2 regions of the Streptomyces sp. NPDC056580 genome follow, and region 1 is predicted to be linked to the other one. Evidence: predicted binding sites of a transcription regulator. Region 1 holds the regulator's gene; the other holds the start of a gene.
What was found. The regulator HspR, encoded in region 1, represses chaperone genes until heat shock. The targets are predictions, from matches to a motif close to TTGAGNNNNNNNNNCTCAA.

Region 1 (15,974 bases):
TGACAGGTGATGGGTCGTGACTGCTGATCCCGCAGTGAAACCAGTCCGCACTAGCCCCTGCCTGGTGGCCCAGGTGTACGGCGAGATGGACCATATGACTGCGCCGATCTTCACGCCACAAATTCTCGAACTGGTGGACTCCGGCGCTCCATTCATCGTCTTGGACATGTCCGGTGTCGAGTTCTGCGATTCAGCAGGGTTGAACGTGATACTGGCGGCGCGTTGGCACGCGGAGCAGGCGGGAGCGACAGTGGCCCTCACATGCCTGCCAGCGTTCCTGAGCCAGTTGCTTCGGATTACTGGAGTTGACCAACTCATGCGTCCGTACGACACGGTCACGGACGCTGAGGCCGCCCTGATCGGATAGGACATGACTCGCACAGGTCAGCTTGTTGCTGTGGCTGCCAAGCGACCCACTGAGCGCCGACGATGCCACCAGTGGCGCAATTCGCCAGCTCGCTGCCAGGCTGCTTGTGTGACGGACCTGAGGAGCTCGGCGCCGTGCCCTTACAGGGGGCGTCGCCCGGCGACCGCACCGCTCGGGTCGTCCAGCAGGGCGATGCGGGCGGTGATGCGTTTGCCGACGGGTTCTCGCTGTGCTTCGAAGGCCTGGGCAACGGCCAGGACGATCTCCAGGCCGTGCTGGCCCACCCGGCCGACATCCGCGGCCCGGGCGATGGGCAGTACCGGGTCGGAGTCCCACACGACGACCTCGACCGTGTCACCGGCGATCCGCAAATCCAGCAGCAGCGGCCCCGGAGCGTACTTGAGCGCGTTGGTGACCAGCTCGCTCACCACCAGTTGGGTGAGGTCCAGGGCGCGCTGGGAGACCGGCAGGCCGTGGTCGGCCTGGACGCGGGTGAGGAAGTCGGCGGCCAGGTGCCGGGCCTCGGCGATGACCGTGCCGGTCCCGTCCAAGGCCACTGCGGTCTGGATGACCTGTTCACCAGGCGTGGTGCCTTCCTGGCCCACAGGGGCTGATTCCATGACGGCCGCCTTCACTACCCCGTTCACACCCCGCGCGTTTACCCGCGCCAAGGAAGGTGACGCCTGGCGCCCCCGTGTTGTCTTCGTCTCATCCAGGCATCACCTCGTGCCGTCTAGGGCACCGATTCCCGCGAGGACATGGCTGTGCCAGTATCACCGACATGGCTGAAAAAGAGGTGGCGGATACCGAACAGGCGGTGCAGGCGGGCGGGCTATCGACCACCCTCTCTGTCACCGACGGTATCCACGTGCTGACCGTCGCCGGAGAGATCGACCACCAGACCGGTGACACGTTCCGCCAAGCCCTCGAAGTCCCCGACGCGCCCCGGCCCCGAGTCGTGGTGGACCTGGGGCAGGTGACCTTCATGGACTCGAGCGGCATCAACGTCCTCATCACCACCCACCGCGCCCTCAGCGACACCGGCGGCTGGCTCCGCCTGGCCCGACCCTGCGAATCCGTGCAACGCGTTCTGCACCTCGTCGGCATCGACACCGTCATCGACTGCCACGAAACCCTCTCCCAGGCACTCAGTATCTGAAGGCCGCTCCGCCAGCCTCCGCTCTCCGCGAAGTCGCCCTGGGCATCACGTGGCCACGAGCGTACGACCACCCGGCATCCCTGGGCCGTCTCTGGGCCGTCCGAGGGCGGCCAACGATGACAGGCGACGCCAGATGATGGGGGCTTTCTTCCTGGTCAGGTGAGGCACGCCGGGTGACATCCCAGGTGTCCATCGCCGAAGCTATGTTGAGGAAGTCCAGAGCTTGGGCGCAGGATGGCCGGCATGACCTCCAGCGCACGCCCGTACCTCAACCGCCGCCTGGCGGAGTTCGGCACGACGATCTTCGCCGAGATGTCCGCCCTCGCCGCGTCGACCGGGGCGATCAACCTGGGGCAGGGCTTCCCCGACACCGACGGCCCCGAGGAGATCCGGGAGGCCGCGGTGCGCGCGCTGCGCGACGGGCGCGGCAACCAGTACCCGCCGGGGCCGGGCGTCCCCGAGCTGCGCGCGGCGATCGCCGCGCACCAGCGGCGGCGCTACGGGCTGTCGTACGACCCCGACACCGAGGTGCTGGTGACGGCCGGCGCCACGGAGGCGATCGCGGCGTCCCTGCTGGCGCTGCTGGAGCCGGGCGACGAGGTGGTGGCCCTTGAGCCGTACTACGACTCCTACGCGGCGAGCATCGCGATGGCGGGCGGCCGCCGGGTGCCGGTGACGCTCCGGCCGCACGAGGGCGCCTTCCGCCTGGACCTCGACGAGCTGCGCGCGGCCGTCACGGACCGCACCCGTCTGCTGCTGATCAACACCCCGCACAACCCGACCGGCACGGTCCTCACCCGGGCCGAGCTGGCGGCGGTGGCCGAGCTGGCGGTGGAGCGCGACCTGCTGGTGGTGACGGACGAGGTCTACGAGCACCTGGTCTTCGACGACGCCGAGCACACACCGCTGGCGACGTTCCCCGGGATGCGCGAGCGCACGGTGACGATCGGCTCGGCCGGCAAGACCTACTCGTTCACCGGCTGGAAGGTCGGCTGGGTGACGGCCGCGCCGCCCCTGGTGAGCGCCGTGCGCTCGGCCAAGCAGTTCCTGACCTACGTGTCCGCGGGTCCGTTCCAGTACGCGGTGGCGCAGGCGCTGGCGCTGCCGGACTCGTACTACGAGAACTTCCGCCGGGACATGCGGGCCCGCCGGGACATCCTGGCCGAGGGCCTGGCCCAGGCCGGGTTCGAGGTCTTCCGGCCCGCCGGGACCTACTTCGTCACCACCGACATCCGGCCCCTCGGCGAGAAGGACGGCTTCGCCTTCTGCCGCGCGCTGCCGGAGCGGGCGGGCGTGGTGGCGATCCCCAACGCCGTGTTCTACGACGACCGCGAGGCGGGCGCGCCGTTCGTGCGGTTCGCGTTCTGCAAGCGCGAGGACGTGCTGCGGGAGGCCGCGGAGCGGCTGCGGCGCATGTGAGGGCGCGGTCCGGGGGCCGCGGCCCCCGGACCGGCCGGGAACGGGGTTACTCCCCGTCCTCCTCGGGCTTCTCCGCTTCGTTCACTTCCTCTTCCAGACCGAGCTGCTCCACCAGCCACTTGTCGAACTCGATCGCGGCCCGCACCCAGCTGACCGTGGAGGAGACGAAGTGGTTGAGGTCGACGCCGGTGCCGACCAGCATCTGCGCCTCGCCGATGAGGCGGACGGTGCCGTCGTCGTGGGTGTGGGTGTACACCTTGGGCCACAGCGTGCGGCGGTTCCAGTCGTCGACGGACTCCAGCAGCTGCGGCTTCTCGTCGATCTTGTGGGGGCGGTCGTAGAAGGTCCGGACCGAGAAGACCGCCTGCTCATCCTCCCCGCGGAACATGAAGTACGTGCGGAACTGCTCCCAGGGCGCCGCGAGGTCTCCCTCCTCGTCGACGACGTACTTCAGCTCCATCTGGTCGAGGAGCTGCTTCACGAGGTCCTGATCCGGGACGACGGGGCCCACCGGTCCCTGGGGCTGCGGTTCTGGCTGGCCCCCGAAGTTCGGAATCGAGGACGGGTCGATGCTCACCGTGTTTTTCCCTTCATTGGATCCCGCCATCCTCCCCCATGCGGGGAGGGGGGTGGCAAGCCCCGACGCGGCCTGTCAGCCCAGGGCTGACATGATCCGGCCGGACCGGCCGCACGGCGCCCGCCGGAGCGGCCGGGGGCAGGCGCCGCCCCGGCGGGCCGGCCGTCCGGCTCAGAGCGTCTTGCCCGTCGCCGGGCCAACGATCAGGCCCCCCTCGAAGCGGTCCACCCGGACCGTGTCGCCGTCCTTGACCTCGCCGGAGAGGATCTCCTTGGCGAGGCGGTCGCCGATCGTGGTCTGCACGAGCCGGCGCAGCGGACGGGCGCCGTAGGCCGGGTCCAGTCCCTCCTCGGCGAGCCAGGCCAGCGCCGCGGGCGTGATGTCCAGGCTGAGCCGGCGCTCGGCCAGCCGCCTGGCCAGCCGGTCGATCTGGAGCTTCGCGATCCGCTCCAGCTCGGGCTTGGTGAGCGCGGTGAAGACCACCAGGTCGTCGAGCCGGTTGAGGAACTCCGGCTTGAAGGAGGCGCGTACGACCTCCAGTACCTGCTCCCGCTTCTCCGCCTCGCTGCTCACCGGGTCGACCAGGAACTGGCTGCCCAGGTTGGAGGTGAGCACCAGGATGGTGTTGCGGAAGTCCACCGTGCGGCCCTGACCGTCCGTCAGCCGGCCGTCGTCCAGCACCTGCAGCAGGACGTCGAAGACCTCGGGGTGGGCCTTCTCCACCTCGTCCAGCAGCACCACGCTGTACGGGCGCCGCCGCACCGCCTCGGTGAGCTGGCCGCCCTCCTCGTAGCCGACGTAGCCGGGGGGCGCGCCGACCAGCCGGGCCACGCTGTGCTTCTCGCCGTACTCCGACATGTCGATGCGGACCATGGCCCGCTCGTCGTCGAAGAGGAAGTCGGCGAGCGCCTTGGCCAGTTCGGTCTTGCCGACACCGGTCGGGCCCAGGAAGAGGAAGGAGCCGGTGGGGCGGTCGGGGTCGGCGATGCCGGCCCGCGAACGCCGCACGGCGTCGCTCACCGCGCGCACGGCCTCGGTCTGGCCGATGAGGCGCCGGCCCAGCTCGTCCTCCATGCGCAGCAGCTTCTGCGTCTCGCCCTCCAGCAGCCGCCCGGCGGGGATGCCGGTCCAGGCGCCGACGACGTCGGCGATGTCGTCCGCGCCGACCTCCTCCTTGACCATGGTGTCCCGGGCGACCTCCTCCTCGGCCTCGGAGGCGGCCTCCAGCTCCTTCTCCAGCTCCGGGATCCGGCCGTAGAGCAGCTTGGCCGCGGTGTCGAAGTCGCCGTCGCGCTGGGCGCGTTCGGCCTGGCCGCGCAGGTCGTCCAGGCGCTCCTTCAGCTCACCGACCCGGTTGAGGGACTGCTTCTCCTTCTCCCAGCGGGCGGTCAGGCCGCGCAGCTCCTCCTCCTTGTCGGCGAGGTCGCGGCGCAGCTTCTCCAGGCGCTCCCGGGAGGCCGGGTCGGTCTCCTTGGCGATCGCCAGCTCCTCCATCTTCAGCCGGTCGACGGAGCGCTGGAGTTCGTCGATCTCCACGGGGGAGGAGTCGATCTCCATGCGCAGCCGGGAGGCCGCCTCGTCGACCAGGTCGATGGCCTTGTCGGGCAGGAAGCGGGAGGTGATGTACCGGTCGGAGAGGGTGGCGGCGGCCACCAGGGCGCTGTCCGCGATCTGCACCTTGTGGTGGGCCTCGTAGCGGCCCTTGAGCCCGCGCAGGATGGCGATGGTGTCCTCGACGGTCGGCTCGGCGACCAGCACCTGCTGGAAGCGGCGCTCCAGGGCGGGGTCCTTCTCGATCCGCTCCCGGTACTCGTCCAGGGTCGTGGCTCCGACCATGCGCAGCTCACCGCGGGCCAGCATGGGCTTGAGCATGTTGCCCGCGTCCATGGCGGAGTCGCCGCCCGCGCCGGCGCCCACCACGGTGTGCAGCTCGTCGATGAAGGTGATGACCTGGCCGTCGGACTCCTTGATCTCGGCGAGCACGGACTTCAGCCGCTCCTCGAACTCGCCGCGGTACTTGGCGCCGGCCACCATCGCGCCGAGGTCCAGCGCGACCAGCCGCTTGTCCTTCAGCGACTCGGGCACGTCGCCCTTGACGATCCGCTGGGCGAGCCCCTCCACGACGGCGGTCTTGCCGACGCCGGGCTCGCCGATGAGCACGGGGTTGTTCTTGGTACGGCGGCTCAGCACCTGCACCACCCGCCGGATCTCCTGGTCCCGCCCGATGACCGGGTCGAGCCGGCCCTCGCGGGCGGCGGCGGTGAAGTCGGTGCCGAACTTCTCCAGGGCCTTGTACTGACCCTCGGGATCGGCGGTGGTCACGCGGCGTCCTCCCCTGGCCTTGGTGAAGGCCTCTTCGAGCTTCCTGGCGTCGGCACCCTGCTTGCGGAGCACCTCGCCGGCCGCGCCGCCCTTCGCGGCGACGCCGATGAGCAGGTGCTCGGTCGACAGGTACTCGTCGCCGAGCGCCTTGGCCCGTTCCGAGGCGTCGGCGATGACCGCGAGCAGCTCGCGGTTGGGCTGCGGGGGCGCGACGGTGGAGCCGGTCACGCTGGGCAGTCCGGCCAGCACCCGCTCGGCGCCGGAGCGCACGGCGGCCTGGTCGGCCTCGACGGCGGCGAGCAGGTCGGTGATGTTCTCGTTGTCCTGGCCCTGGAGCAGAGCCAGGAGCAGATGAGCGGGGGTGAGGTCCGGGTGCCCCTCGGTCACCGCGCGGTTGCCGGCGGCGTTGATCGCGTCCCGGCTCCTGTTGGTCAGCTCGGCGTCCACGTGTCCGTTCTCCTCCTCGGCGTCGGCTCGACGGCCAGGCCCTTCCCAGTGCTGACTAGATCAGCGTACACAAAGTTGAGTCTATTCCGCTCAAGGCGGGGCAGCGCACGGGATGGGGAAATCAGCGGCTAGGTTTCGGCCATGGCCAAGCACTCCGTAGACCCGGCTGCCCCGGACGAGCCCTATCTCGCCTTCTGGCGGGAACGGCATCTGTGCACCCTGACGACCCTGCGCCCGGACGGGAGCCCGCACGTGGTCCCGGTCGGGGTGACGTACGACCCCGCGGCACGGTTGGCCCGGGTGATCACCAACGGGGGCAGCGCGAAGGCGGCCCACGTCCGCGCGGCCGGCGACGAGGGCGCCCGGGTCGCGGTGTGCCAGGTGGACGGCCGGCGCTGGGCCACGCTGGAGGGCCGGGCGCGGGTGCGCGAGGACCGCGAGCGGGTGGCGGAGGCGGAGCGGCGGTACACCGAGCGCTACCACCGCGTGCCGGCGGAGAACCCGCGGCGGGTGGTGATCGAGATCGAGGTCGAGCGGGCGCTCGGACACGGCTGACCCGGGCCGCCCCGCAGACGGCGGCCATCGATTTCCGGCCAGTGTGGGAACGCGCCCATACGTGGAAATGTCAGCGCAAACTGCAGCGGCGTCACCGTGTTCAGGTCACGGTGACGCCGCTGCGGGGGGAAGCACCTGAGCGATCTTTTACGACGGGGGAATCGCGTCAGGCACTGCGGGGGGTGGCTGAGATGGTCGTGAGCTCCGGGTCCTCCGGCTCTGCCAGCCGATGGTCCCGTTGGTCCAGGTTCACAAAGATCATGCCGTAGCGGATGGCGCACCGCACCGGCTGCGGCGCCCCGCGCGGCTTGCGCAGGCACCGGTAGGCCCGTACGTCCTCGTCCTCGTCCCGGGTGACGACGACCGGCTCTCCGAAGACGGTCACCATCAGCGAGTCACCACTGTGGGGGATGGCGGTGACCAGGTCGATGAAGTGCCAGCCGGAGCGGTAGGCGGTGGCCATCTCCCGCCTGAAGGACCGGTCGTCGGGTGGGGTGGTCATGCCCTCGCACCCGCCCGGACGGTGTCCCAGCCGAGATCCTGCCCGGACGCGGTCTGGCTGGTGCGCGGCGTGATGTCCCAGCCGAGGTCCAGCGCGGAGTCGGCGTGACCGGCCGGCCGTACGATGTCCCAGCCGAGGTCCAGCGTGCTCACCGTGCCGAAGACCAGTCCTGTGGAGAAGGCCACGGCAAGTACTGAGCGAAGCATTCTCTTGCACATGATGGGCTTCGTCCTCACTTCCCCTGTGTCTCTCCCCCGCCTTGAAGACGATGGCTCATCAAGCCACGTCAAAGCCACAGAAGCGGTGCATCATGTTCCTGCATGTACAGGACCCTGGGGGGTGGAGATTTGCCTAATACTCACACGAACGAGACACATCATCCTCACGGGATGACGGATCTCTGTGAAGACGGCAAGCGCCTGTACGCCGACGCGCTGCGGCTGGGACGCGTCGCCCGCCCGGAGGCGGAAGCAGCCCCCTGCCTGCTGGAACTCGCGCTGCTGCACCCCGATCCGGACGATCCGAAGTGGCTGCGGCCGGTACCGCCCGCCGCCGCGCTCGCCCAGCGTCTGCACCCGATCGAACGGGAGATCCAGGAGCGCAGACACGCCGCGATCGAACTCACCGATTCCTTCGAGCCATTCATGGCCATCAGCGCCCAGAGTACGGGGGACACCAACGCGGTCACCGTGCACGAGGGCATCGAGCGGATCAACGCGGCCATCGAACGGGCCACCGCCGACTGCCGGCACGAGGTGCTCACCGTGCAGCCCGGCGGCGGACGCAGCGAGAACGTCCTCGGCATCGCGCTGAAACGGGGTCAGGCCGTCATCGAACGCGGGATCTCCATGCGGACGCTGTACCAGCACACCGTGCGGCACAGCCAGGGGACGCTCGCGTACGCCGAGATCATGGCCAAGGGGAAGGTCGAGATACGCACGCTCGAGGAGCTGATCGAGCGTCTGATGATCTTCGACCGGGAGGTCGCCTTCATCCCCGCCCGCGACGACCGCCAGGTGGCCCTGGAACTGCGGCACCCGGCCCTGGTGGCGTACCTGGTGAAGGTCTTCGAACAGCTCTGGCGGCGCGCGGTCCCGCTCCTGGAGGAGCCCGCCTACGCGCCCCCGGTCGACGGCGTCACGGGGGTGCAGCGCTCCATCGCCAAGCTGCTGGTCGAGGGACACGTGGACGAGGCGATCGCCCGCCGCCTCGGCATGAACGTACGGACCTGCCGGGCCCACATCGCCAAGCTGGCCGCCGCCCTCGGCAGCGGCAGCCGCGCCCAGCTCGGCTACCTCATAGCCCGCTCCGGGCTGCTGGACCAGGAACCGGACCCCGAGCCCGGCCTGCCGGCCCCGGCACCGCACGGCTGACGGCCCGCCCCGGTGAGGCGGCGCGGGAGCCGTGCCCGGCGCGTACGGCTCAGCGCACGCCCGAGGACTCCTGGCCGGGCGCTCCCAGCGCTGCGGGGGCGGCCGGCGGGCCGCTGTGCGGAGGCCGGTCCAGGCCCACCTGGGCGATCCGCACGCCCAGTTGGGTACGGCTGGCCGCGCCGAGCGTGTCCGAGAGCCGGGCGATGTGCGCCCGGCAGGTGCGCACGCTGATGCCGAGGCGTTCGGCGATCACCGCGTCCTGGTGCCCCTCGGCGAGCAGCGCCGCGATGGACCGCTCGCGGTGCGAGATGCCCTCGATGCCGGTGTCGGGCAGCGGGGCCGTCAGCGGCAGCGCCAGCCGCCACAGCCGCTCGAAGACGGTCACCAGGTACTCCACGAGGGCCGGGTGCCGCAGCTCCAGGGCCATCGTGCGCTCGGCGTTGGCGGGGATGAACGCGACCGTGCGGTCGAAGAGGATCAGCCGGTCGATGACCTCGTCCAGGGTGCGGGCCTCGACCGTGCCGCCCATCAGCTCCAGGTAGTTGAGCAGCCCCTGCCCGTGCCGGGCCACGTGCGTGTACAGGTCGCGCATGCGCACGCCCCGGCCGCGCAGCGCGAGCGCCCGGTGCAGCCCCTCGGTCAGCTCGTCCTCGCGCCGGATGCCGCCGGGCTGCACGGTGAGCACCTCCGCGGCGCACGCGGCGGTCGCCTCGTCCATCGCGGCCTGGATGCGGGAGAGCCCGTCCAGCACCCGGATGGCCGTGCCCTCACCGGACGCCGACAGCGCCTGCAGCTGCGTGCCCAGGCCCGCGTACCACTCGAAGGCGGCCACCGCCGAGCCCACCCGGCGCTGGCTCTCCCTGACCTCGTCGTGGACCCCGCGCAGCAGCCTGGTCATGACCTCCTGCGGCGAGGTGGGCACCAGCCAGTCCATGTCGTCGGGGTCGGGGTGCAGCAGGGCCAGTTCCAGCAGACAGGGCACCGGCCCGGCGTCCGTGCGCGGCACCCGCCCCCGGCGTACGGCCCGGGAGTACACCCGGTCCCCGGCCTCGCACAGCCGGTCGGCACCGTGAGGATGCTCCTCCGTCCCGTGCCCGGCCATCGCCCATTCCACCCCCGGTTGCTGCCACTTCCGCAGCGCAACTATGCGCGGCCGGGATCGGGTCCGCAACACGGCTCCGGCCGCCCCGGGCGGGGAAACCAGCCGGTATGCGCCGTTGCGTACGGTCTTCCGCCCGCCGCGGCAGCAACAAGCTGCAAGGGTGGGACGTGGGCTACTTCAGGCCGATCGACGCGCAGGCCGCCTTGTACTTGGCCGTGCAGATGTCGCCGACCGAGTAGATGCCGTCGGCGATGACGGTGTCCTTGATCTTGGACCGGGTCAGGGCGCTCACCTGGACGAGCCGGGACGGAATGTCCTTGTCGGTGGGGCTGTCGACGCGGTCCTGGGTCAGGGCGTCGAACTGGATGTCCTTGCCCTGCACCTTGGTGACGGCCATCTGGGCGGCGGCCTCGGCCTCGTCCGGGTAGGACTTGTAGACGCTCATGTACTGCTCACCGGCCACGATGCGCTGCACCGCGTCCAGTTCGGCGTCCTGGCCGGTGATCGGGGGCAGCTTGGTGACACCGGCCGCCGTCAGGGCCTTGATGACCCCGCCCGCCATGCCGTCGTTGGCGGAGTAGACCGCGACGATGTTGTCCTTGCCGATACCGGCGATCGCCTTGGCCATGTTGGCCTCGGCGTTCTCCGGCTTCCAGTCCGTGGTGTCGAAGGACTCCGCGATGTCCACCTTGCCCTTCAGCTCCGACAGCGCGCCCTGCTTGAACTGCTTGGCGTTGGGGTCGGTGGGCGAGCCGTTCATCATGACGATCTTGTCGGAGGTGTCCACGCGCGAGCCCAGGGCCTCCAGCAGCGAGCGGCCCTGCACCTCGCCGACCAGCTCGTTGTCGAAGGAGATGTAGGCGTCGATCGGGCCCTCGGCGAGCCGGTCGTAGGCGATGACGGGGATGCCCGCCTCCTTGGCCTTCTTCACCTCGCCGACGATGCCGTGCGAGTCGACCGCGTCGAGCAGGATGACGTCGACCTTGTCGTCGATCATCGTCTGCATCTGGCCGGCCTGCCGGGATGCGTCCGCGTCCGCGTTGGCGTACTGGACCGTGCCCTTCTTGTGGGTCAGTTCGGCCACCTTGGCCTTGATGATCGGGTAGTCGAACTTGTCGTAGCGCGTGTTCGCCTTCTCCGGCAGCAGCAGACCGACGGTGACGTCGTCGCCCTTCGTCGGGCTGGCGCTCGCACCGTCCCCCGTCGCGTTCAGCACGCCGCACCCGGCGAGCGAAAGGATCATCGTGGACGCGGCCACGGATATGGCGATACGACGCATTCGAGGGCTCACTTCAGGTGCGATCCGGACGTGGGTGCTGCTTTACGACCCAGGTGTCTGAAAAGACAACGCGGCGCGCCCACCCGGCGTCAAGCAGAACTACTTAACGAGTGCGCAACAGCACGCTCCGCTGCACCTGTGAAGGAGGAGCGGAATCCCCTCCAAACACTCTTTACGGACCCTCCACGCAAAGGAAGTTCATGGAAGGGCAAAGATCCGCCCAGCCGGCGGCGGCCGCGGCGCACGCGAAAGGGGCCGGGGACGGTCACCCGTCCCCGGCCCCTGCCGGTGCTCGCCGCGGCCTGCGGTCAGTCGGCCTGCTGCTGCCGCTTCGGCCGCCACACCACCAGCGCGCTGGTCTGCTGGACCTCCTGATACGGCACCAGGTCGCGCCGGTAGGAGGCGTGCACGGCCGCCTCGCGCTGCCGCATCGCGGCCGCCGCGCCGTCCAGGGCCGCCTGCAGCTCCGCGACGCGGGACTGCAACGCGGCGACCTGGTTCTCCAGTTCGATGATGCGCTTGATTCCGGCCAGGTTGATGCCCTCGTCCTGCGACAACGTCTGCACCTGGCGGAGCAGTTCGATGTCACGGGCCGAGTAGCGGCGGCCCCTCCCCGCCGTGCGGTCCGGGGAGACCAGACCCAGACGGTCGTACTGGCGCAGCGTCTGCGGATGGAGACCGGAGAGCTGGGCCGCCACCGAGATGACGTAGACCGGGGTCTCCTCGGTCAGTTCGTACGGATTACGCCGACGGCCGGGTGTGTCCATGGGGCGCTCAATCTCCCTTCGCGGCCTCGAACAGCTCCGCCCGCGGGTCCTCCCCCGCGGTCGCCTCGCGATACGCCTCCAGCGCGTCACGAGCCTTCCCCGACAGGTCCTTCGGCACACTCACCTCGACGGTGACCAGCAGGTCGCCGCGGGTGCCGTCCTTGCGGACCGCGCCCTTGCCCCGGGCGCGCATGGTGCGCCCGTTCGGGGTGCCGGGCGGCAGTTTCAGGGTGACCGCCGGGCCGCCGAGGGTCGGGACCCGGACCTCGCCGCCGAGGGCCGCCTCGGCGAACGTGACCGGCACGGTGACGGTGAGGTTGTCGTCCCTGCGTCCGAACACCGGGTGCTCGCCGACGTGCACGACCACGTAGAGATCGCCCGCCGGTCCGCCCCGCTCGCCGGGCGCGCCCTTGCCGCGCAGCCGGATCCGCTGCCCGTCCGTCACGCCGGCCGGGATGCGGACCTGCATGGTGCGCGAGGACTTGGCACGGCCGCTGCCCTTGCACTCCATGCAGGGGTGCTCGGCGATCAGGCCGCGGCCCTTGCAGTCGGGGCAGGGGTCGGTGAGCGAGAACCCGCCGCCCGAGCCCCGGGCCACCTGTCCGGTGCCGACGCAGGTCGGGCACACGCGCGGTGTGCCGTTCTTGTCGCCGGTGCCCGAACACGCCTTGCAGGGCGCCTGGGAGGACATCCGCAGCGGCACCGTGGCGCCCTCGATGGCCTCCGTGAAGCTCAGCGTGACCTCGGTGTCGATGTCCTGGCCGCGCCGCGGCTGGGTGCGGGTGGCACCCGTGCCGCCGCGGTTGAACAGGCCCCCGAAGACGTCGCCGATGCCGCCGCCGAAGCCGCCCGAGCCCTGTGCGTTGCCCCCGAAGAGGTCGCCCAGGTCGAAGTTGAAGTTGCCGCCGCCGGCGCCCGGCCCGGGGCGGAAGCCGCCGTTGCCGAACAGGGCGCGCGCCTCGTCGTACTCCTTGCGCTTCTTCGGGTCGCCGAGGACGTCGTTCGCCTCGGAGATCTCCTTGAAGCGCTCCTCGGCCCTGGCGTTGCCCTTGTTGGCGTCCGGGTGGAACTCGCGGGCGAGCTTCCGGTACGCCTTCTTGATCTCGGCCTCGGTGGCGTCCTTGGGGACGCCGAGGACCTTGTAGTAGTCCTTCTCGATGAAGTCCTTGGTGCTCATCCCCGACGTCCCTCCTTCCTCGCGGTGATTACGTCAGCCCTCCTCCGGGCCACCGTTCTCCTTGTCGTCGGCCGCCTTCGCCTCGGTGCTCTCCTCGGCGCCCTCGGCCTTGACCGTCTGCGCGCCGGGCTGCGGTTCGGCGACGGCCACCCGCGCGGGGCGGATGGTGCGCTCGCCGATGCGATACCCGGGCTGCAGGATGGCCACGCACGTCGTCTCGGTGACGTCCGGCGCGTAGCTGTGCATCAGGGCCTCGTGGATCGTCGGGTCGAAGGGCTCGCCCTCCTTGCCGAACTGCTGCAGGCCCATCTTGGCCGCGACGGTCTCCAGCGACTCGGCCACCGACTTGAAGCCGCCGACCAGTTCGCCGTGTTCCCGTGCCCGGCCGATGTCGTCGAGCACGGGCAGGAGCTCGGTCAGGAGGTTCGCGATGGCGATCTCCCGGACCGCGACCCGGTCGCGTTCGACGCGGCGGCGGTAGTTCTGGTACTCGGCCTGCAGGCGCTGGAGGTCCAGGGTGCGCTCGTTCAGCGCCGTGCGCACCTGGTCCAGCTGTGCCACCAGACCGGCGTCTGCGGTTGCGTCCCCGGCCGGGGCCGCCCCCTCCTCGGGGGCGGCCTTCGGCTCGGCGTCGTCAGGGGTGGCGCCGGAGGGGACGTCGGGCTTCTCTTCGAAGCCCGGGGTCTCCTCCGTCACGCGGCACCGTCCTTGCGCTCGTCGTCGACGATCTCGGCGTCCACGACGTCGTCGTCCGCCTTGGCCTCGCCGCCGGGCGCGCCACCGGCGGCCTGGGCGGCCTGGGCGTCGGCGTACATGGCCTGGCCCAGCTTCTGCGAGACGGCGGCGACCTTCTCGGTGGCGGTGCGGATCTCGGTGGTGTCCTCGCCCTTGAGCTTCTCCTTCAGCTCGGCGACGGCCTCCTCCACCTCGGTCTTCACCTCGCCCGGGACCTTGTCCTCGTTGTCCTTGAGGAACTTCTCGGTCTGGTAGACGAGCTGCTCGCCCTGGTTGCGGGTCTCGGCGGCCTCGCGGCGGCGGTGGTCCTCCTCCGCGTACTGCTCGGCCTCCTGGCGCATCCGGTCGACCTCGTCCTTCGGCAGCGAGGAGCCGCCGGTGACGGTCATCTTCTGCTCCTTGCCCGTGCCCAGGTCCTTGGCGGTCACGTGCATGATGCCGTTGGCGTCGATGTCGAAGGACACCTCGATCTGCGGGACGCCGCGGGGCGCCGGCGGCAGACCGGTCAGCTCGAACATGCCGAGCTTCTTGTTGTAGGCCGCGATCTCGCGCTCGCCCTGGTAGACCTGGATCTGCACCGACGGCTGGTTGTCCTCGGCCGTGGTGAAGATCTCCGAGCGCTTGGTCGGGATCGTGGTGTTGCGCTCGATGAGCTTGGTCATGATGCCGCCCTTGGTCTCGATGCCGAGGGACAGCGGGGTCACGTCGAGGAGCAGGACGTCCTTGACCTCACCCTTGAGGACACCGGCCTGGAGCGAGGCGCCGATGGCGACGACCTCGTCCGGGTTCACGCCCTTGTTGGCCTCCTTGCCGCCGGTCAGCTCCTTGACGAGCTCGGCGACGGCGGGCATGCGGGTGGAGCCGCCGACCAGGACGACGTGGTCGATCTCGTTGATCGAGATGCCGGCGTCCTTGATGACGTTGTGGAACGGCGTCTTGCAGCGCTCCAGCAGGTCCGCGGTGAGCTGCTGGAACTGGGCGCGGGTGAGCTTCTCGTCCAGGTGCAGCGGGCCCTCGGCGGACGCGGTGATGTAGGGCAGGTTGATCGAGGTCTCGGTGGACGAGGACAGCTCGATCTTCGCCTTCTCGGCGGCCTCGCGCAGACGCTGCAGGGCCATCTTGTCCTTGGCCAGGTCCACGCCGTGACCGGACTTGAACTGCTGCACCAGGTAGTCGACGACGCGCTGGTCCCAGTCGTCGCCACCGAGGTGGTTGTCACCGTTGGTGGCCTTCACCTCGACGACGCCGTCGCCGATCTCCAGGAGGGACACGTCGAAGGTGCCGCCACCGAGGTCGAAGACGAGGATCGTCTGGTCGTCCTTGTCGAGGCCGTACGCGAGGGCCGCGGCGGTGGGCTCGTTCACGATGCGCAGGACGTTCAGACCGGCGATCTCGCCGGCCTCCTTCGTCGCCTGGCGCTCGGAGTCGTTGAAGTAGGCCGGGACGGTGATGACCGCGTCCGTGACCTTCTCGCCCAGGTAGGACTCGGCGTCCCGCTTCAGCTTCTGCAGGATGAAGGCGGAGATCTGCTGCGGGTTGAAGTCCTTCCCGTCGAGCTGGATCTTCCAGTCGGTGCCCATGTGGCGCTTCACCGAGCGGATGGTCCGGTCCACGTTCGTGACCGCCTGGCGCTTGGCCACCTCGCCGACGAGCACCTCGCCGTTCTTCGCGAAGGCGACGACGGACGGCGTGGTCCTGGCACCCTCGGCGTTGGTGATGACGGTGGGCTCGCCGCCCTCCAGAACGCTGACGACGGAGTTAGTCGTGCCCAGGTCGATGCCGACCGCACGTGCCATGGTTGATTCCTCCAGCTGACTTGAGTGGAACAGGCTCAAGTGTGCATGAGGAGACCCGCGCGGTCAACAGACCTGAGTCAACGGGACTCAAGTCTTATCCGCTCCTTACACGCAACTGCCCTCTGACCTGCGTCGACACACTTCGACGAGGCGGTTGGACAGGAATGCGAAGGAGTACGAGGACGGCGAGCACCACCCCGCCGGCCACCCACAGCACCGCCCTCTCCCCGGTCCACCCCGTGTGCACGAGCACTCCCACGAGCACCGAGGAGAAGGACCCGGCGCCCAGCAGCACCACCGCGCCCGGCGGGGTCGGCCCGAGCCGCCGCAGCCGGTGGGCCAGGTGGTCCGGGCCCCGCCTGAGCAGCGGCCGGCGGGAGAGGAGCCGGGCCAGGAC
Region 2 (15,974 bases), on a different contig from region 1:
GCGCGTCGCATGCTGCTCCTGAAGTCCCTCCTGGTACGCACCGACCGGCAGCGCCGGCTCCTGGGTCCCGCCGCGCACGGGGAGTTCGAGCGGGCCTGGACGCTGCTGGCGGCCGCGGAGCGGACCGACCCGGCCGCCGTTCGCGAGGTGCTCGACTACCCGACGACCGGCGCCTGGCTGGCCGCCGCGCTCGCGGCGCCCCGGGGCGCCGCGTTCGAACGGCAGCTGGCCCACCTGGGCGGTGTCGCCGCGGCCGCGGCCGTCCGAGCGGGCCACGCGGTGGCCGGAACCCTGACCGTGCCCACCGGCCTGCTGGTGCTGCCCGGCCTCGGCGTGCTGCGCTGCCCCTCGGGCCGGGCCCGGCTGGAGGGGGGACCGGACGGAACGCGGATCGCCGACGGCGACGGGCACACCGGGACGGTCCTGCCGCACCCCACGGGGCGGCGCGGGCCCGGCGTGCTCCAGGGGGCCGGGGACGGGACCGGCTGGAGCGCGCTGCGCACGCTGCCCGGCGGCACCGTCCGCCTCGACGACCTCGATCCGTACCGGGCGCCCCCGCCCGGCACCGTCCCGGGACAGCTGCGGGCCGCCGACCGCACCGACTCCCCCTGGGAGGCCTGGGCCGCTCCCTGGCGCCGCGCCCGCGAACTGCTGACGGCGGTCGACGGGCCGCGCGCCGCCGAGACCGGTGCCCTGCTGCACGCCGTGGTCCCGCTGGCCGCGGCCGGGCCGGGCGCCACCCCGATGAGCGCCACGCTCAGGTCGGCGCCCGGTGCCGCGCTGGTCCAGCTTCCGGACACGGCGCGGGAACTCGCCGAGTCACTGGTGCACGAGACCCACCACACCAAGCTGGCGGCCCTGGACGAACTGGTCCCGCTGTGCGCGCCTGGCGGTCGCCCGGTGCACCGGGTCGGCTGGCGCCCCGACCTCCGTCCGGCCCCGGCCGTGCTGCAGGGCGCCTACGCGCATCTGGCCCTCACCGACCTGTGGTGGAGGGTGCGCACCGGCGCCGGGGCCGCCCCGGCCTGGCGGCGCCGGGCCGCCGAGCGGTTCGAGGTGCTCCGCGCGGAGGTGGGGCAGGCCTTGTCCCTCCTCCTGGAATCCGATGAACTGACCTCAGCGGGAAGGGAGTTCGTCCAGGGTATGGAGCGCCACCACGCCGGTCTCGGCGTGACGGCCCAAAATGCGCTGTGACGCTCCGCAAGGTCGCAATTTCAGTGCGTTAGCGTGTGCCGTGAGAGTGCGGTGGCGGGAACAGGGAGCGTGCGATGGCGGATCTGCGGCGGTCGGGCGGGGACGGGGCCCCGGCACCCGAACGCATCCTGGTGGTCTTCCCCGGCTACCACCGCGCCTGGGCGGCCTGGATCGCCCAGTGCCTGGAGAGCCACGGGCACCAGGCCACACTGCAACGCTGGGACCCGCCGCGCGAGATCCCGCTGGAGGACTCCCTCGCCGACCTGCTGCTGGCCTCCGGACCGGTGCTGCTCGTCCTCGACGACTGGTTCTTCGAACTCGGCCCGCGCCCGGCGGGGGAGTGGAACGACGCGCTGCGCGGTTTCGTCGCGGCCAACGCCGACCGGTTCGCCGCCGTCAACCTCACCAACCGGTCACTGCTGCCGGCCACCGCGGTCCTCGAACCCGCCAGCCTGTGGGGGCTGAGCGAGGAGGCCGCCGAGGAGCGGCTGCTGCGCCGGCTGGGCCTGGAGCGCCGCAGGGTCCCGCGGCCGACCGCCCACCGGGCCCGCTACCCGGAGAACCGCTGCGAGATCTGGGGCGAGGTCCCGCGCCGCAACCCGCGCTTCACCGGCCGGGACGACCTGCTCACCGGCCTCCACCAGCAACTGGCCGACGCCGGCCGGGGCGCCGCCGTCTGCACGCTGCTCGGCATGTCCGGCATCGGCAAGACCCAGCTCGCCGCTGAGTACGCGCACCGGTTCAGCACCGACTACGACGTGGTGTGGTGGGTCAACTCCGACGACCGCAACATCCAGCGCGACCGGCTCGGCGAACTCGCCGTGGAACTCGACCTGCGGGTCGGCAGCGAGCCCGGCGAGCGCATCCGCGCCGTCCGCGAGGCCCTGCGCCGCGGTGAACCCTACGGCCGCTGGCTGCTGATCTTCGACGGCTGGGACGACACCGACGGCATCGACACCCTGCTCCCACAGGGCGCGGGCCACGTCCTCGTCACATCCCGCAACCGCGGCTGGAGCGAGCACACCGACATCCTCGAGATCCCGGCCTTCCTGCGCGCCGAGTCCACCGCCTACCTGCTGCGCCGCGCGCCGCACATCAGCGCCGCCGAGGCCGACGAGGTCGCCGCCGAGTTCGGCGACGTGGCGCTGCCGCTGGTGCAGGCCGCCTCCTGGCTCGGCGAGTCACGCATGGAGGTGCCCGAGTACCTGCGCATGGTGCGCGAACGCCGGCTGTCCACGGTGGACGAGCCCGCCACCGGCGAGGGCTTCCCGCGGTCGTCGATGACGTCCTGGTCGATACTGCTCAACCGGCTGCGCGGCGCCCAGCCGCAGACCATCGACATCCTCGGCCTGTGCACGTCGTTCGCCCCCGGACGCATCCCGCTCGGCCTCATCCGCGCCTACCCGCACGCCGACCTGCCCGAGCAGCTGCGCTGGATGTCCAACGACCTGACCGCCTGGACCCGGGCCCTGGACACCCTGGTCAACTACTCGGTGCTGACCCGGGAGACCCGCGGCCCGGTCGGCGTCGAGATGGGCCCGCACCAGGAGTCGGTCCACATGCACCGGCTGGTCCACGACATCGTCACCAAGCTGACCAGCGAGGACAGCCGGATCGTGCACCGCCAGGCGGTCCGCACCCTGCTGGCCCAGGCCGACCCCGGCAACCCGCTGGACAGCCGCAACTGGCCCCGGTACGCCGAGCTGCTGCCCCACCTGGAACCCTCGGGCGCCCTCAGCAGCGCCCAGCCGCGCGTCCAGGAGACCGTGCTGAACTGTCTGCGCTACTGCTACCGCAGCGGCGAGTACAAGGGCGGCCTCGACCTGGCCCGGCGCATCCGCGACAACTGGTCCCGGATCATGGACCCGCTGGCCCAGCCCATGCTCGACCTCACCACGCAGGAGAGCAACATCCTGCGGGCCAGCGGCCGGTTCCGCGACGCCTACGAGCTGGACCGCGCCGTCCACCAGCGCCTCGGCGCCGCCGAACCGTGCTCCGAGCTGGCCGAGCTGTCCACCAAGGGCGCCATGGCCGCCAGCCTGCGCCACCTGGGCCGCTACGACGAGGCGTACGAGCTGCAGAGCGAAGTCCTCGACGGCTACGGCAGACTGCTCGGCCCGGACGAGGGCCCCGCCCTGATCGCCCGGCACAACCACGGTGTCGGACTGCGCCTGCTCGGCCGCTACCAGGAGGCGTACGAACTCGACCTGGACACCCTCGCCAGACGGGACAACGTGCTGCGCGCCCGGCACATCAGCACCCTCAACTCGGGCGGCGCCGTCGCCCACGACCTGCGGCTGCTGGGCCGGTACCGGGACGCGCTGGCCCGTCAGGAGACCGTGGTCCGGCTGAGCCTGCAGGTGCTCGGCGCACGGCATCCGCAGACCCTCTCGGCCCGCGGCCAGCTCGTCATGTGCCGCCGCCGGGAAGGCGGCCACACCCAGGACCTCGGGCCCGAGATGGCGAACCTCCTCGAGCAACTCGCCCAGGTGCACGGCCGTGAGCACTACCGGACCCTGGCCTTCACCACCAACTACGGCAACTACCTGCGGGAGCACGGCGACCTCGCCCAGGCCCGGGAGCTGATCGACCGGGCCGAGGCCGGCTACCGGGCGCTGCTCGGCCCGGCCCACCCGGTCGCCACCGGCATGCTGTCCAACACCGGGCTCGTCATGCAGGCCGCCGGTGAACGCGCCGAGGCCCTGTCCATGTTCGAGGCGTCCTTCGCGGGCCTCACCGCCACCCTCGGCCCCGACCACCCCTGGGTCCTGGGCTGCGCCCTCAACGCGGCCAGCGCCCGCAACCTGGGCGACCGGATCACCGACGCGGTGGAGCTGAGCCGGGAGACCCTGCGCCGGGCCCGGCACACGCTGGGGCACGAGCACCCGCTCACGCTCTCCTGCCAGGTGGCGCTGGCCGCCGACCTGCGGGCCGCCCGGGAGCACGAGGAGGCCGGCAAGCTGGAGGACGACGGCCTGCTGGGCCTGACCCGAACCCTGGGCGCCCAGCACCCCCACACCATCTCCGCCCGCCAACGCACCCGCCCCTACTGGGACTTCGAGCCCTACCTGGGCTGACCAGCGCCCCCAGCCGGGAGCACCCCGAAGGGACGCGGAGAACCGCGCGACCAGCCCTCACCCACCCGCGCCCGCGAGCCATCCCGACCGCCCCACCCCATAGGCGAAGGGCCCGGCCCCGAGTCCACAAGAACTCGGAGCCGGGCCCGACACCCGGCTGAACCGCCGGAGGCCTACGCCTCGAACACCTCACGCACCAGCTGCTCCTGCTCGACCTGGTGCCGCTTCGCGGAGCCCACCGCCGGGGACGAGCCGTGCGGACGCGAGATGCGCCGCAGCCGCTCGCCGGCCGGGATGTCCGCGCCGACCGCCAGGTCCAGGTGGTCGATCAGGTTGAGCGCGATGAACGGCCAGGCACCCTGGTTCGCCGGCTCCTCCTGCGCCCACAGGTACTTCTCGGCGTTCGGGTACTTGTTGACCTCCGCCTGGATCTCGGCGCCCGGCAGCGGGTACAGCCGCTCGATGCGGATGATCGCCGTGTCCGTGACGCCGCGCTTCACCCGCTCGGCCTCGAGGTCGTAGTACAGCTTGCCGGCCACGAAGACGACCTTGCGGACCGCGGACGGGTCCACGCCGGCGTCGCCGATGACGGGGCGGAACTGACCCGAGGTGAACTCCTCCGTCTTCGACGCGGCGGCCTTGAGGCGCAGCATCGACTTCGGGGTGAAGACCACCAGCGGCTTGTGGTGCGGGTTGTGCACCTGCCACCGCAGGAGGTGGAAGTAGTTCGACGGGAGGGTCGGCATGGCGACCGTCATGTTGTTCTGGGCGCAGAGCTGCAGGAAGCGCTCGACACGGGCCGAGGAGTGGTCCGGGCCCTGGCCCTCGTAGCCGTGGGGGAGGAGGAGGGTGACCCCGGACGTCTGGCCCCACTTCTGCTCCGCCGCCGAGATGTACTCGTCGACCACCGTCTGCGCGCCGTTGACGAAGTCGCCGAACTGCGCCTCCCACATGACGAGCGCGTCGGGGCGGGCCAGCGAGTAGCCGTACTCGAAGCCCATGACCGCGTACTCGGAGAGCAGGGAGTTGTAGACGTTGTACCGGGCCTGGTCCTCGGCGAGGTACATCAGCGGCGTGAACTCCTCGCCCGTCTCGCGGTCGATGAGGACCGCGTGACGCTGGCCGAAGGTGCCCCGCTGGGAGTCCTGGCCGGACAGGCGGACCGGGGTGCCCTCCAGCAGGAGGGAGCCGACGGCGAGGGTCTCGCCCATGCCCCAGTCGATCGTGCCGTCCTCGACCATCGCCGCCCGGCGCTGCAGCTGCGGCAGCAGACGCGGGTGGACGTGGAAGGAGTCGGGGATGTTGACCTGGGACTCGGCGATCCGCTTCACGACCTCCGTGGAGATCGCGGTGTTCACGGCGACCGGGAAGTCGGCCTGCGGGTCCGGCACCGGGCCGGAGGCCGGCTGGGACGTGGCCTCGCGGACCTCCGTGAAGACCTTCTCCAGCTGGCCCTGGTAGTCCTGCAGGGCCTGCTCGGCCTCTTCCAGGGTGATGTCGCCGCGACCGATCAGGGACTCGGTGTAGAGCTTGCGCACCGAGCGCTTCTTGTCGATCAGGTCGTACATCAGCGGCTGGGTGAAGGCCGGGTTGTCCGACTCGTTGTGACCGCGGCGGCGGTAGCAGATGAGGTCGATCACCACGTCCTTGTTGAACGCCTGGCGGAACTCGAAGGCGAGCCGCGCGACGCGCACGACGGCCTCCGGGTCGTCGCCGTTCACGTGGAAGATCGGGGCCTCGATCATGCGGGCCACGTCCGTCGCGTACATGGAGGAACGCGAGGACTCGGGGGCCGCGGTGAAGCCGACCTGGTTGTTGATGACGATGTGGACCGTGCCGCCGGTGCGGTAGCCGCGCAGCTGCGACATGTTCAGGGTCTCGGCCACCACGCCCTGGCCCGCGAAGGCCGCGTCGCCGTGGATCGCCACCGGCAGGACCGTGAAGTCCGTGCCGCCCTTGTTGATGATGTCCTGCTTGGCGCGGGCGATGCCCTCGATGACCGGGTCGACGGTCTCCAGGTGGGACGGGTTGGCGGCCAGCGAGACCGTGATCTGCTCGCCGTCCAGGCCGGTGAAGGTGCCCTGGGCGCCGAGGTGGTACTTCACGTCGCCGGAGCCGTGCATCGACTTCGGGTCGAGGTTGCCCTCGAACTCGCGGAAGATCTGCGCGTACGACTTGCCGACGATGTTGGCGAGGACGTTCAGGCGGCCGCGGTGGGCCATGCCGATGACGACCTCGTCCAGGCGGGACTCGGCCGCCGAGTCGATGACCGCGTCCAGCAGCGGGATGACGGACTCGCCGCCCTCCAGCGAGAAGCGCTTCTGGCCGACGTACTTCGTCTGCAGGAAGGTCTCGAAGGCCTCCGCCGCGTTCAGGCGGCGCAGGATGCGCAGCTGCTCCTCGCGCTCCGGCTTGGAGTGCGGGCGCTCGACACGGTCCTGGATCCACTTGCGCTGCTTGGGGTCCTGGATGTGCATGAACTCGATGCCGGTGGTGCGGCAGTACGAGTCGCGGAGCACGCCGAGGATGTCGCGCAGCTTCATCATCGACTTGCCGGCGAAGCCGCCGACGGCGAACTCGCGCTCCAGGTCCCACAGGGTGAGGCCGTGCTCGGTGATGTCCAGGTCGGGGTGCTTGCGCTGCTGGTACTCCAGCGGGTCGGTGTCGGCCATGACGTGGCCGCGGACCCGGTAGGAGTGGATCAGCTCGAAGACCCGGGCGGCCTTGGTGACGTCGTCGTCGTGCGAGGCGTCGATGTCCTTGAGCCAGCGGACCGGCTCGTAGGGGATGCGCAGCGCCTCGAAGATGTCGTCGTAGAAGCCGTTCTCGCCGAGCAGCAGGTTCGCGACCTGGCGGAGGAACTCGCCGGAGGCGGCACCCTGGATCACCCGGTGGTCGTAGGTCGACGTGAGCGTCATGACCTTCGAGATGCCGAGCTTGTTCAGCGTGTCCTGGCTGGTGCCCTGGAACTCGGCCGGGTAGTCCATGGAGCCGACGCCCATGATCACCGACTGGCCGGGCATGAGGCGCGGCACGGAGTGGACGGTGCCGAGGCCGCCGGGGTTGGTCAGCGAGACCGTCACGCCGGTGAAGTCGTCCATCGTCAGCTTGCCGTCGCGGGCGCGGCGGACGATGTCCTCGTAGGCCTGCCAGAACTCGAAGAAGTTCAGCGTCTCGGCCTTCTTGATGGCGGCCACGACGAGCTGGCGGTCGCCGTTGGGCTTCACCAGGTCGATGGCCAGGCCGAGGTTGACGTGCGGCGGCTTGACGAGGGTCGGCTTGCCGTCCTTCTCGCCGAACGAGTGGTTCATCGACGGCATGGCCTTGATGGCCTGCACCATCGCGAAGCCGATCAGGTGCGTGAAGGAGATCTTCCCGCCCCGGGCGCGCTTCAGGTGGTTGTTGATGACGATCCGGTTGTCGAACAGCAGCTTCACCGGGACCGCGCGGACCGAGGTGGCCGTCGGCAGCTCCAGCGAGGCGTTCATGTTCTTCGCGACGGCGGCGGACGGACCACGCAGCGTCACGTACTCCGGACCCTCGGGCGCCTCGGCGGCGGGGGCGGCCTTGGGCTTCGGCTGAGCCGGCGCCTGTGCGGGCGTCGCCGGCTTGGCCGGGGCGGGGGCCGCCGCCTTCGCCGCGGGGGCGGGAGCGGAGGGAGCCGGAGCGGCGGCCGGGGCCGCGGCGGGCTTCGGGGCGGCCGCAGGCGCCGCAGCGGGAGCGGCCTGGGCCGGAGCGGCGGGCTGGGCCGGGGGAGCCGGGGTGGTGGTCCCTGCGGCCCCCGCGCCCGCAGTACCTGCCGGAGCCGACGCGGCAGGCGCGCCCGGCTTGTAGTCGGCGAAGAAGTCCCACCAGGCACGGTCTACCGAATTCGGGTCCTGGAGGTACTGCTGATAGATCTCGTCGACGAGCCACTCGTTGGGACCGAACGCGGCAGCGGGGTTCTTCCCGGCTTGGTCGTCGGTCGAGATGCTCGAGTTACTGGGGGACTGTGGCGACACGGCGGCAACCGCCCTCTTCCGCTTCACAAGGTTATGGACAGCGGGAATAAAGGCTACGCCCCCAAGACCGCGAAGGTCAGGTCGGGCCCGTTCATCGTCGCGTAAGTCACATCGAAAATCTTGTTTCAGGGCTTGAAATGGCGGGAAACAAGCGTGGTTCCGGGTGCGTGAGTCGATGTGCGGGATCGCCGAGCCGGGCCCGGCGCCGCCGGTCGGCGTGCGTGTCCTGGGCCTGCCCCTGATCACACGTGTCCGGCTGCGCGGACGCTCGTGGATCTTGGTGTTCCGGTCCGGACCCTACGTCAACTCTGGACGGAAGTCAGTCCCGGAAGAGTGACGATGATCCGGCAGCCCCGTACGGATTCGGCCACACCGATCCGGCCGCCGTGGAGATCGACGGCCCACCGGGCGATGGCCAGCCCGAGGCCGGTGCCGCCGTCGCTGCCCGGCCCGTGCGGCCGGGACACGGCGCCGCGGTTGAACCGCTCGAACACCCGGTGCCACTCGGAGCGCGGGATGCCCGGACCCTCGTCCAGGACCTCGAGCTCCAGCGAGTCCGGCTGCGGCCCGCGCCGCGCCTTCACGGTCACCCGGCCGTGCGGCGGGCTGTGCTTGACCGCGTTGTCGATCAGGTTGGCGACCACCTGGTGGATGCGCTCGGGGTCCGCGTGCGCGGTCAGCTCCGGCGGGGAGACGTCGAGGTGCAGGTGCACGTCCGTGCGGGTGTGGCTGCCGGACCCGGAGGCGATGCCCGCGCGCGCGGAGGCGACCATGTTGGCCTCCTTCAGCACGCCCGACAGGTACGGCCACACCTCGAAGCGCCGCAGCTTCAGCGGTACGACGCCGTTGTCGAGCCGGGACAGGTCCAGCAGGGTCTCCACCAGCCGGCCGAGCCGGTCGGTCTGCTTCAGGGCCGTCCGCATGGTCTCCGGGTCGGCCTCGGTGACCCCGTCGACGATGTTCTCCAGCACCGCGCGCAGGCCCGCGATCGGGGTGCGCAGCTCGTGCGAGACGTTCGCCACCAGCTCCTTGCGCTGGCGGTCCTGGGCCTCCAGCTCGTCCGCCATGACGTTGATCGTCTCGGCGAGATCGCCCAGCTCGTCGCGGCGGCCCTCACTCACCCGCCGGGTGTAGTCACCCTGCGCGATGGAACGGGCGACCGTGTTCATCTCGCCCAGGGGCGCGGTGAGCGAATGGGCCACGAACTGCGTTATCAGCAGTGTGGCGATCATCGAGAAGACCGTGATGAAGCGCAGCTCCGTCTTGGTGTGCACCGCGATCATGGACAGACCGGTGGTGATCAGCACCGAGATGACGACCAGCGCGCCCAGTTTGGTCTTGATCGAGAACGGGCGTACGCCGCCCCAGGGTTCCTCCGTCGGGCTCCCGGGGCTCCTCCGTGCGGCCTCCCGCCCTGCGCTCATGGCGTCGGCGTCTCCAGGGCGTACCCGACACCGTGCACCGTGCGGATCCGCTCCGCGCCGATCTTCCGGCGCAGCGCCTTGATGTGGCTGTCCACGGTCCGGGTGCCGGAGGCGTCCGCCCAGTCCCACACCTCGGCCAGCAGCTGCTCCCGGGAGAGCACCGCGCGCGGGGTGTTCGCCAGGCACACCAGCAGGTCGAACTCGGTGGGCGTGAGGTGGACGTCCTCGGACCTGACCCGCACCCGGCGCTGCGCGTGGTCGATCTCCAGCTCGCCGAGCCGCAGGATGCCCGAGCGGGGCGTGGAGGCGGCGATGGCCGCCCGCTCCACCCGCCGCAGCAGGACGTGCACCCGCGCGGCCAGCTCGCGCATCGAGAACGGCTTGGTCATGTAGTCGTCGGCGCCGACCCCGAGCCCGACCAGCATGTCGGTCTCGTCGTCGCGCGCGGTGAGCATCAGCACCGGCACCGGGCGCTGGGCCTGCACGCGGCGGCAGACCTCCAGGCCGTCGAAGCCGGGCAGCATGATGTCGAGGATCAGCAGGTCGGGCTGCCAGGCCTCGGCCGTGTCCACCGCGGCCGGCCCGTCGGCCGCGGTCTGTACGAGGAATCCCTCCGCGCGCAGCCGGGCCGCGATGGCGTCGACGATCGTGGGATCGTCCTCGACCACCAGGACCCGGCGCTGCGCGCCGGGCGTGGTCGTGGCCGCGCCGGTCTGGGAGGTGTGTGTCTGCTCCATCGCCCGCCCCTGTTGCTTTCCGGGATCAGTGGGGTGATCCCATGACTGCGATTGACGCTTGAATGATCCGCGCCAGGGCAGCACATTACGGGGACCGGCCGCGCCGTCGCTATCCAGGGCGGACGGCGAGGTGCACGGCGTCCGGAACGCCCCGGGCAACGGGGACCTCTTCGGTACGCACCTGACGGAACCCGGCATTCCGCAAGGTTCCTTCAAATTCCGGAGACGGTTCGGCCGACCATACTGCGAACACCCCGCCGGGTCTCAACGCCCTTGCGCACGCGGCGAGTCCGGCCGGCGAGTAGAGGCCGTCGTTGCTCTCGGTGACGGTCCAGCCCGGCCCGTTGTCGATGTCGAGGCACAGCGCGTCGAACGTGTCCGAGGTCTCTTCGAGATAAGCGACGAGATCCGCCTCGACGATCCGGGTGCACGGATCGGCGAGCGCCTTCGCGGAGATCTCCGCCAGCGGCCCGGCGCGGTGCCAGTCCACGACGGCGGGCTCGCGCTCGACGACCGTGATCCGTCCCCACCGTCCGCCGGCCGCGGCGTGCGCGAGCGAGAAGCCCACGCCCAGCCCGCCGATCAGCACCTCCGGCGCCGGGCGCCCGTCCAGCGCGTCGTACGCGGCGTCCACCAGCAGCCGCTCCGAGCGGCCGTCGGAGGTGTCCATCAGGAAGCAGCCGTTGGCGATGATCTGCAGCAGCGCGCCGTGCCGGCGCAGCACCACCTCGCCGTACGGGCCTTCGCGGCGGTCCAGGACCACGGGGGAGTCGTACAGGGCAGTCATGCGCCCATCCTGCTCCGGACCGGCCGCTCGGGCACCGCGATTTCCGTGATCGCTCACAGCGAACGGGGAGCCGGGAACAACCGCGGGGCTCCAGACATTGAGTCGGCATAGCTCAATTTGACTGCCTAAGGGGAGATCATGGCTGATGAGTCCACGGCGTTCACGCTCGTACTGCCGGTGCTGCCGCTCGACGACGAGGTCGTGCTGCCCGGCATGGTGGTCCCGCTGGACCTGAGCGACGCCGAGGTCCGGGCCGCGGTGGAGGCGGCACAGGCCGCCGCCCGCTCGGAGCCCGGCAAGCCCAGGGTCCTGCTGGTGCCGCGCGTCGACGGCACCTACGCGAAGACCGGTGTGCTGGGCACCGTCGAGCAGGTCGGCCGGCTGGCCGACGGAGACCCCGGCGCGCTCGTCCGCGGCCGCGGCCGGGTGCGCATCGGCGCCGGTACGACGGGCCCCGGCGCGGCCCTGTGGGTGGAGGGTGCGCGGATCGAGGAGACCGTGCCCGACCCGCTGCCCGGCCAGGTCGCCGACCTGGTCAAGGAGTACAAGGCCCTGGCCACCGCGTGGCTGCGCAAGCGCGGCGCCTGGCAGGTCGTGGACCGGGTCCAGGCCATCGACGGCGTCTCCGCGCTCGCCGACAACTCCGGGTACTCGCCCTTCCTGACCACCGAGCAGAAGGTCGAGCTGCTGGAGACCGCGGACCCGGTGGCCCGGCTGAAGCTCGCCACCCGGCAGCTGCGCGACCACCTCGCCGAGCAGGACGTCGCCGAGACCATCGCCAAGGACGTCCAGGAGGGCGTCGACAAGCAGCAGCGCGAGTTCCTGCTCCGCCGCCAGCTGGAGGCGGTCCGCAAGGAGCTGCGCGAGCTGAACGGCGAGAGCGAGGGCGAGGAGTCGGACGACTACCGCGCCCGCGTCGAGGCCGCCGACCTGCCGGAAAAGGTCCGCGAGGCCGCCCTGAAGGAGGTCGACAAGCTGGAGCGGTCCAGCGACCAGTCGCCCGAGGGCTCGTGGATCAGGACCTGGCTGGACACGGTCCTGGAGATGCCGTGGAACGTGCGCACCGAGGACGCCTACGACATCCAGGGCGCCAAGGCCGTGCTCGACGCCGAGCACGCAGGGCTCGAGGACGTCAAGGAGCGCATCACCGAGTACCTGGCCGTGCGCAAGCGGCGCGGTGAGCGCGGGCTCGGCGTGATCGGCGGGCGGCGCGGCGGTGCCGTGCTGGCGCTCGTGGGTCCGCCCGGCGTAGGCAAGACAAGCCTCGGCGAGTCGGTCGCGCACGCCATGGGGCGCAAGTTCGTCCGGGTCGCCCTCGGCGGCGTACGGGACGAGGCCGAGGTCCGCGGCCACCGGCGCACGTACGTCGGCGCCCTGCCCGGCCGGATCGTGCGCGCCGTCAAGGAGGCCGGGTCCATGAACCCGGTGGTGCTGCTCGACGAGATCGACAAGGTCGGCTCCGACTTCCGGGGCGACCCGGCGGCGGCCCTGCTGGAGGTCCTCGACCCGGCGCAGAACCACACCTTCCGGGACCACTACCTGGAGGTCGAGCTGGATCTGTCCGACGTGGTCTTCCTCGCCACCGCCAACGTCCTGGAGGCCATCCCGGAGGCGCTGGCGGACCGGATGGAGATCGTCCGTCTGGACGGCTACACCGAGGACGAGAAGATCGTCATCGCCCGTGACCACCTGCTCCCGCGCCAGCTCGAGCGGGCCGGCCTGGACCGGGACGAGGTCACGCTCGACGAGAGCGCGCTGCGCAGGCTCGCCGGCGAGTACACCCGTGAGGCGGGCGTGCGGACCCTCGAACGGTCCATCGCCCGGCTGCTGCGCAAGATCGCGGCCCAGCACGAACTGGGACGGCGGGAGCTGCCGTTCACCGTCCGCGACGAGGACCTGCGCGGTCTGCTGGGCCGCCCGCACCACGTGCCCGAGTCGGCCCAGGACCCGGCCGAGCGCCGTACGTCCGTCCCGGGCGTGGCGACCGGCCTCGCGGTGACCGGCGCCGGCGGCGACGTGCTCTTCGTGGAGGCGTCCCTCGCCGACCCGGAGACCGGCGCGGCCGGGCTGACCCTCACCGGCCAGCTCGGCGACGTGATGAAGGAGTCGGCGCAGATCGCGCTGAGCTTCCTGCGCAGCCACGGCGCCGAACTGGAACTGCCGGTGGCCGACCTGAAGGACCGGGGCGTGCACATCCACTTCCCGGCGGGCGCGGTCCCGAAGGACGGGCCGAGCGCGGGCATCACCATGACCACCGCCCTCGCGTCCCTGCTCTCCGGCCGGCTGGTCCGCACGGACGTGGCGATGACCGGCGAGGTCTCGCTGACCGGCCGGGTGCTGCCCATCGGCGGGGTGAAGCAGAAGCTCCTCGCCGCCCACCGCGCCGGGGTGACCACCGTGATCATCCCCAAGCGCAACGAGCCCGACCTGGACGACGTCCCGGCCGAGGTGCTCGACCGGCTCGACGTCCACGCCGTGAACGACGTCCGGCAGGTCCTGGAGCTGGCTCTCGCGCCCGCGGCGAAGGGTGCGGAGCAGGAGATTCCGGTGGCGGCGTGACGGACGCCCCCGGATGAGGGAGGGCCCGGGTCCCGCGCGGGACCCGGGCCTTCACCGGTGGGTGCTCGACCCCTGCCGCCCCACGGGCCGGCCGGCGTCGGGGAACCCGGGGAGCGGACGGGCGGGATCAGCCGTTGGCCAGTGCCTGCACCCGGTCCAGTGCGCCGTTGAACCTGTCGTGGTCGCCGACGGTAGGTCCGGAGGAGGTGTACTGCCACATCGTGTAGTACGACCAGCCCGCCGGCAGCGTCCCCACGGTCGAGGCGTAGCGGGCGACCCACAGCGGGTTGTTCGCGGCGAAGCCGCCGTAGTTGCCGGTGCAGTCGGTCCACCAGCTCGTCGCCGTGTAGATGACGGCGTCGCGGCCGGTGCGCGCCTTGTAGGTGTTCAGGAAGTCGGCGATCCAGCTGACCATCCCGGACGCCGTCTTGCCGTAGCAGGCGGCGCCGTACGGGTTCCACTCGATGTCCAGCACGCCGGGCAGGGTCATGCCGTCCCGGGACCAGCCGCCGCCGTGGTCGACGAAGTAGTTGGCCTGGGTGGCGCCGCTGGTGGTGTCCGGGGTGGCGAAGTGGTACGCGCCGCGGATCATGCCGACGTTGTACGAGCCGTTGTACTGCTGGGCGAAGTACGGGTTCGTGTAGTACGTGCCCTCCGTGGCCTTCGTGTAGGCCCAGCGGACGCCGCTGTTCCACAGCGTGGACCAGGCGACGTTGCCCTGGTAGCCGGAGACGTCGACGCCCTCGGTCTGGGTGGCGTCACCGGTGCTGGGGGTGCCGTGCTGCCCGTCGTGGGCGGCCACCCCCATGCCCATGGACGCCGAACCGCGGCTGGGGGTGGTCGCCGCCTGGGCGGAGGTGAGCGGAAGGGCGAGGCCGAGCACCGCGAGCAGGGCCGTGACGAGGACGGTGAGCGGGCGCGGACGGAGGGAACCGGGTCTGTGCACGGGCATGACGTGCCTCCGGGGAGTGAGGTGGGGGAAACGTGGGGTGACCGCTGAACCACTGGCGTGGGCATGTCATCGCTTGCCTGTCCAAGAAGCTACGCACGTAGATGACGCCGTGGGAAGGGGATCCGGATGCTGCCGTTGGTCTAAGCCTGCGAAATACTTGAAGAGCTGCGGCTATGACGGCGGTTGGCAAAAACTTTCAGGACCGCGAAACCGATCAGGGGTGCTGACGTGCACGAGGACGCAAACGGCGACGCGCGCCGTGCCACCGGCCAGGTGACGCCCAGTGGTGCAGACCAGGAATTCCTGGCGCTGGAGCGCGAGTTGACCGTGCTGCTCAGGCGGGCCCGGGCCAATCAGGGCGAGATGGCACGCGAGGTGCACCCCGACCTGGAGTCCTCCGCGTACGGCCTGCTCATCCGCCTCGACGAGCTCGGCGGCCAGCGCGCCACCGAACTCGCCGCCTACATCGGCGTCGGCAAGGCCACCATGTCCCGCCAGCTCCGCGCCCTGGAGGAGCTCGGGCTGATCGCCCGCGAGCCCGACCCGGCCGACGGCCGCGCCTGGCTGGTCACCCTCACCGACGAGGGCCGCGGCCGCGTCGGCACGGTCCGCGAGGCCCGCCGCGCCCGCTACGTCAGCCAGCTCGCCCACTGGGACCGCCGCGAGGTGGCGGAACTGGCACGGCTCCTCCACGAGCTGAACGGCGTCATGGAGCGCTGAACGGCCGCGCTCACAGCTCGGCGTACACCACCGTCGCGTCGTCGTGCGTCTTGCCGCGCCCGAGGAACGCCCGCTCCTCCCGGTCCGCCGACTCCAGCTTGCGCACCCGGTCCACCAGCGAGCGGGCGCCCTCCCCGGCGACGAGGGCGAGCAGCTCCGCCCAGTCGCCCGCCCGGAACCACTCCGTCCACCGGGTCGCGCCGTCCGACAGCGCCGCCAGCGCGCGGACCCGGTCGCGCGGAAGGGCGCCGGCGACCGCGCGGGCCGCGACCGAGGGGTCGGCCGCGGCCGTGAAGAAGCCGCCCTCCCGGTTGCGGAGGCCGGCGTCGACCAGCGCGGCGGAGGCCAGCGCGGATCGGGGCAGCCGGGCCAGCCGGTCGTCCAGCACCGGGGTGACCGTGCCGTCGGGGGCCTGCAGGAGCAGCGCCGAGTCGGACAGCACCAGGTACTCCACGAGGTCGGCGGACCAGCGGGCGAGCGCCACGGTTGCCTGCGGGGTGCGCGGGTGAGAAAGGTCACAGGT

Region 2: lon (endopeptidase La) is a predicted target of HspR. The motif match lies at 11,318-11,336, and genes of this name have one in related genera.

The regions. Positions count from the first base shown of each region.
Region 1 is NZ_JBHTVE010000005.1:207,915-223,888, forward strand. It holds gene ACFQ9Z_RS12305 (STAS domain-containing protein) at 35-367, shown strand; gene ACFQ9Z_RS12310 (ATP-binding protein) at 508-987, opposite strand; gene ACFQ9Z_RS12315 (STAS domain-containing protein) at 1,149-1,526, shown strand; gene ACFQ9Z_RS12320 (pyridoxal phosphate-dependent aminotransferase) at 1,761-2,945, shown strand; gene ACFQ9Z_RS12325 (YbjN domain-containing protein) at 2,992-3,522, opposite strand; gene clpB (ATP-dependent chaperone ClpB) at 3,694-6,291, opposite strand; gene ACFQ9Z_RS12335 (pyridoxamine 5'-phosphate oxidase family protein) at 6,433-6,846, shown strand; gene ACFQ9Z_RS12340 (hypothetical protein) at 7,013-7,348, opposite strand; gene ACFQ9Z_RS12345 (hypothetical protein) at 7,345-7,533, opposite strand; gene ACFQ9Z_RS12350 (helix-turn-helix transcriptional regulator) at 7,738-8,721, shown strand; gene ACFQ9Z_RS12355 (LuxR C-terminal-related transcriptional regulator) at 8,771-9,823, opposite strand; gene ACFQ9Z_RS12360 (sugar ABC transporter substrate-binding protein) at 9,996-11,102, opposite strand; gene ACFQ9Z_RS12365 (heat shock protein transcriptional repressor HspR) at 11,411-11,869, opposite strand; gene dnaJ (molecular chaperone DnaJ) at 11,877-13,046, opposite strand; gene grpE (nucleotide exchange factor GrpE) at 13,080-13,742, opposite strand; gene dnaK (molecular chaperone DnaK) at 13,739-15,577, opposite strand; gene ACFQ9Z_RS12385 (MraY family glycosyltransferase) at 15,672-15,974, opposite strand, start outside.
Region 2 is NZ_JBHTVE010000008.1:393,870-409,843, forward strand. It holds gene ACFQ9Z_RS20615 (aKG-HExxH-type peptide beta-hydroxylase) at 10-1,194, shown strand; gene fxsT (FxSxx-COOH system tetratricopeptide repeat protein) at 1,269-4,271, shown strand; gene ACFQ9Z_RS20625 (multifunctional oxoglutarate decarboxylase/oxoglutarate dehydrogenase thiamine pyrophosphate-binding subunit/dihydrolipoyllysine-residue succinyltransferase subunit) at 4,445-8,272, opposite strand; gene ACFQ9Z_RS20630 (sensor histidine kinase) at 8,575-9,696, opposite strand; gene ACFQ9Z_RS20635 (response regulator transcription factor) at 9,693-10,433, opposite strand; gene ACFQ9Z_RS20640 (spermidine synthase) at 10,543-11,220, opposite strand; gene lon (endopeptidase La) at 11,359-13,779, shown strand; gene ACFQ9Z_RS20650 (lysozyme) at 13,907-14,731, opposite strand; gene ACFQ9Z_RS20655 (MarR family winged helix-turn-helix transcriptional regulator) at 14,960-15,451, shown strand; gene ACFQ9Z_RS20660 (hypothetical protein) at 15,462-15,974, opposite strand, start outside.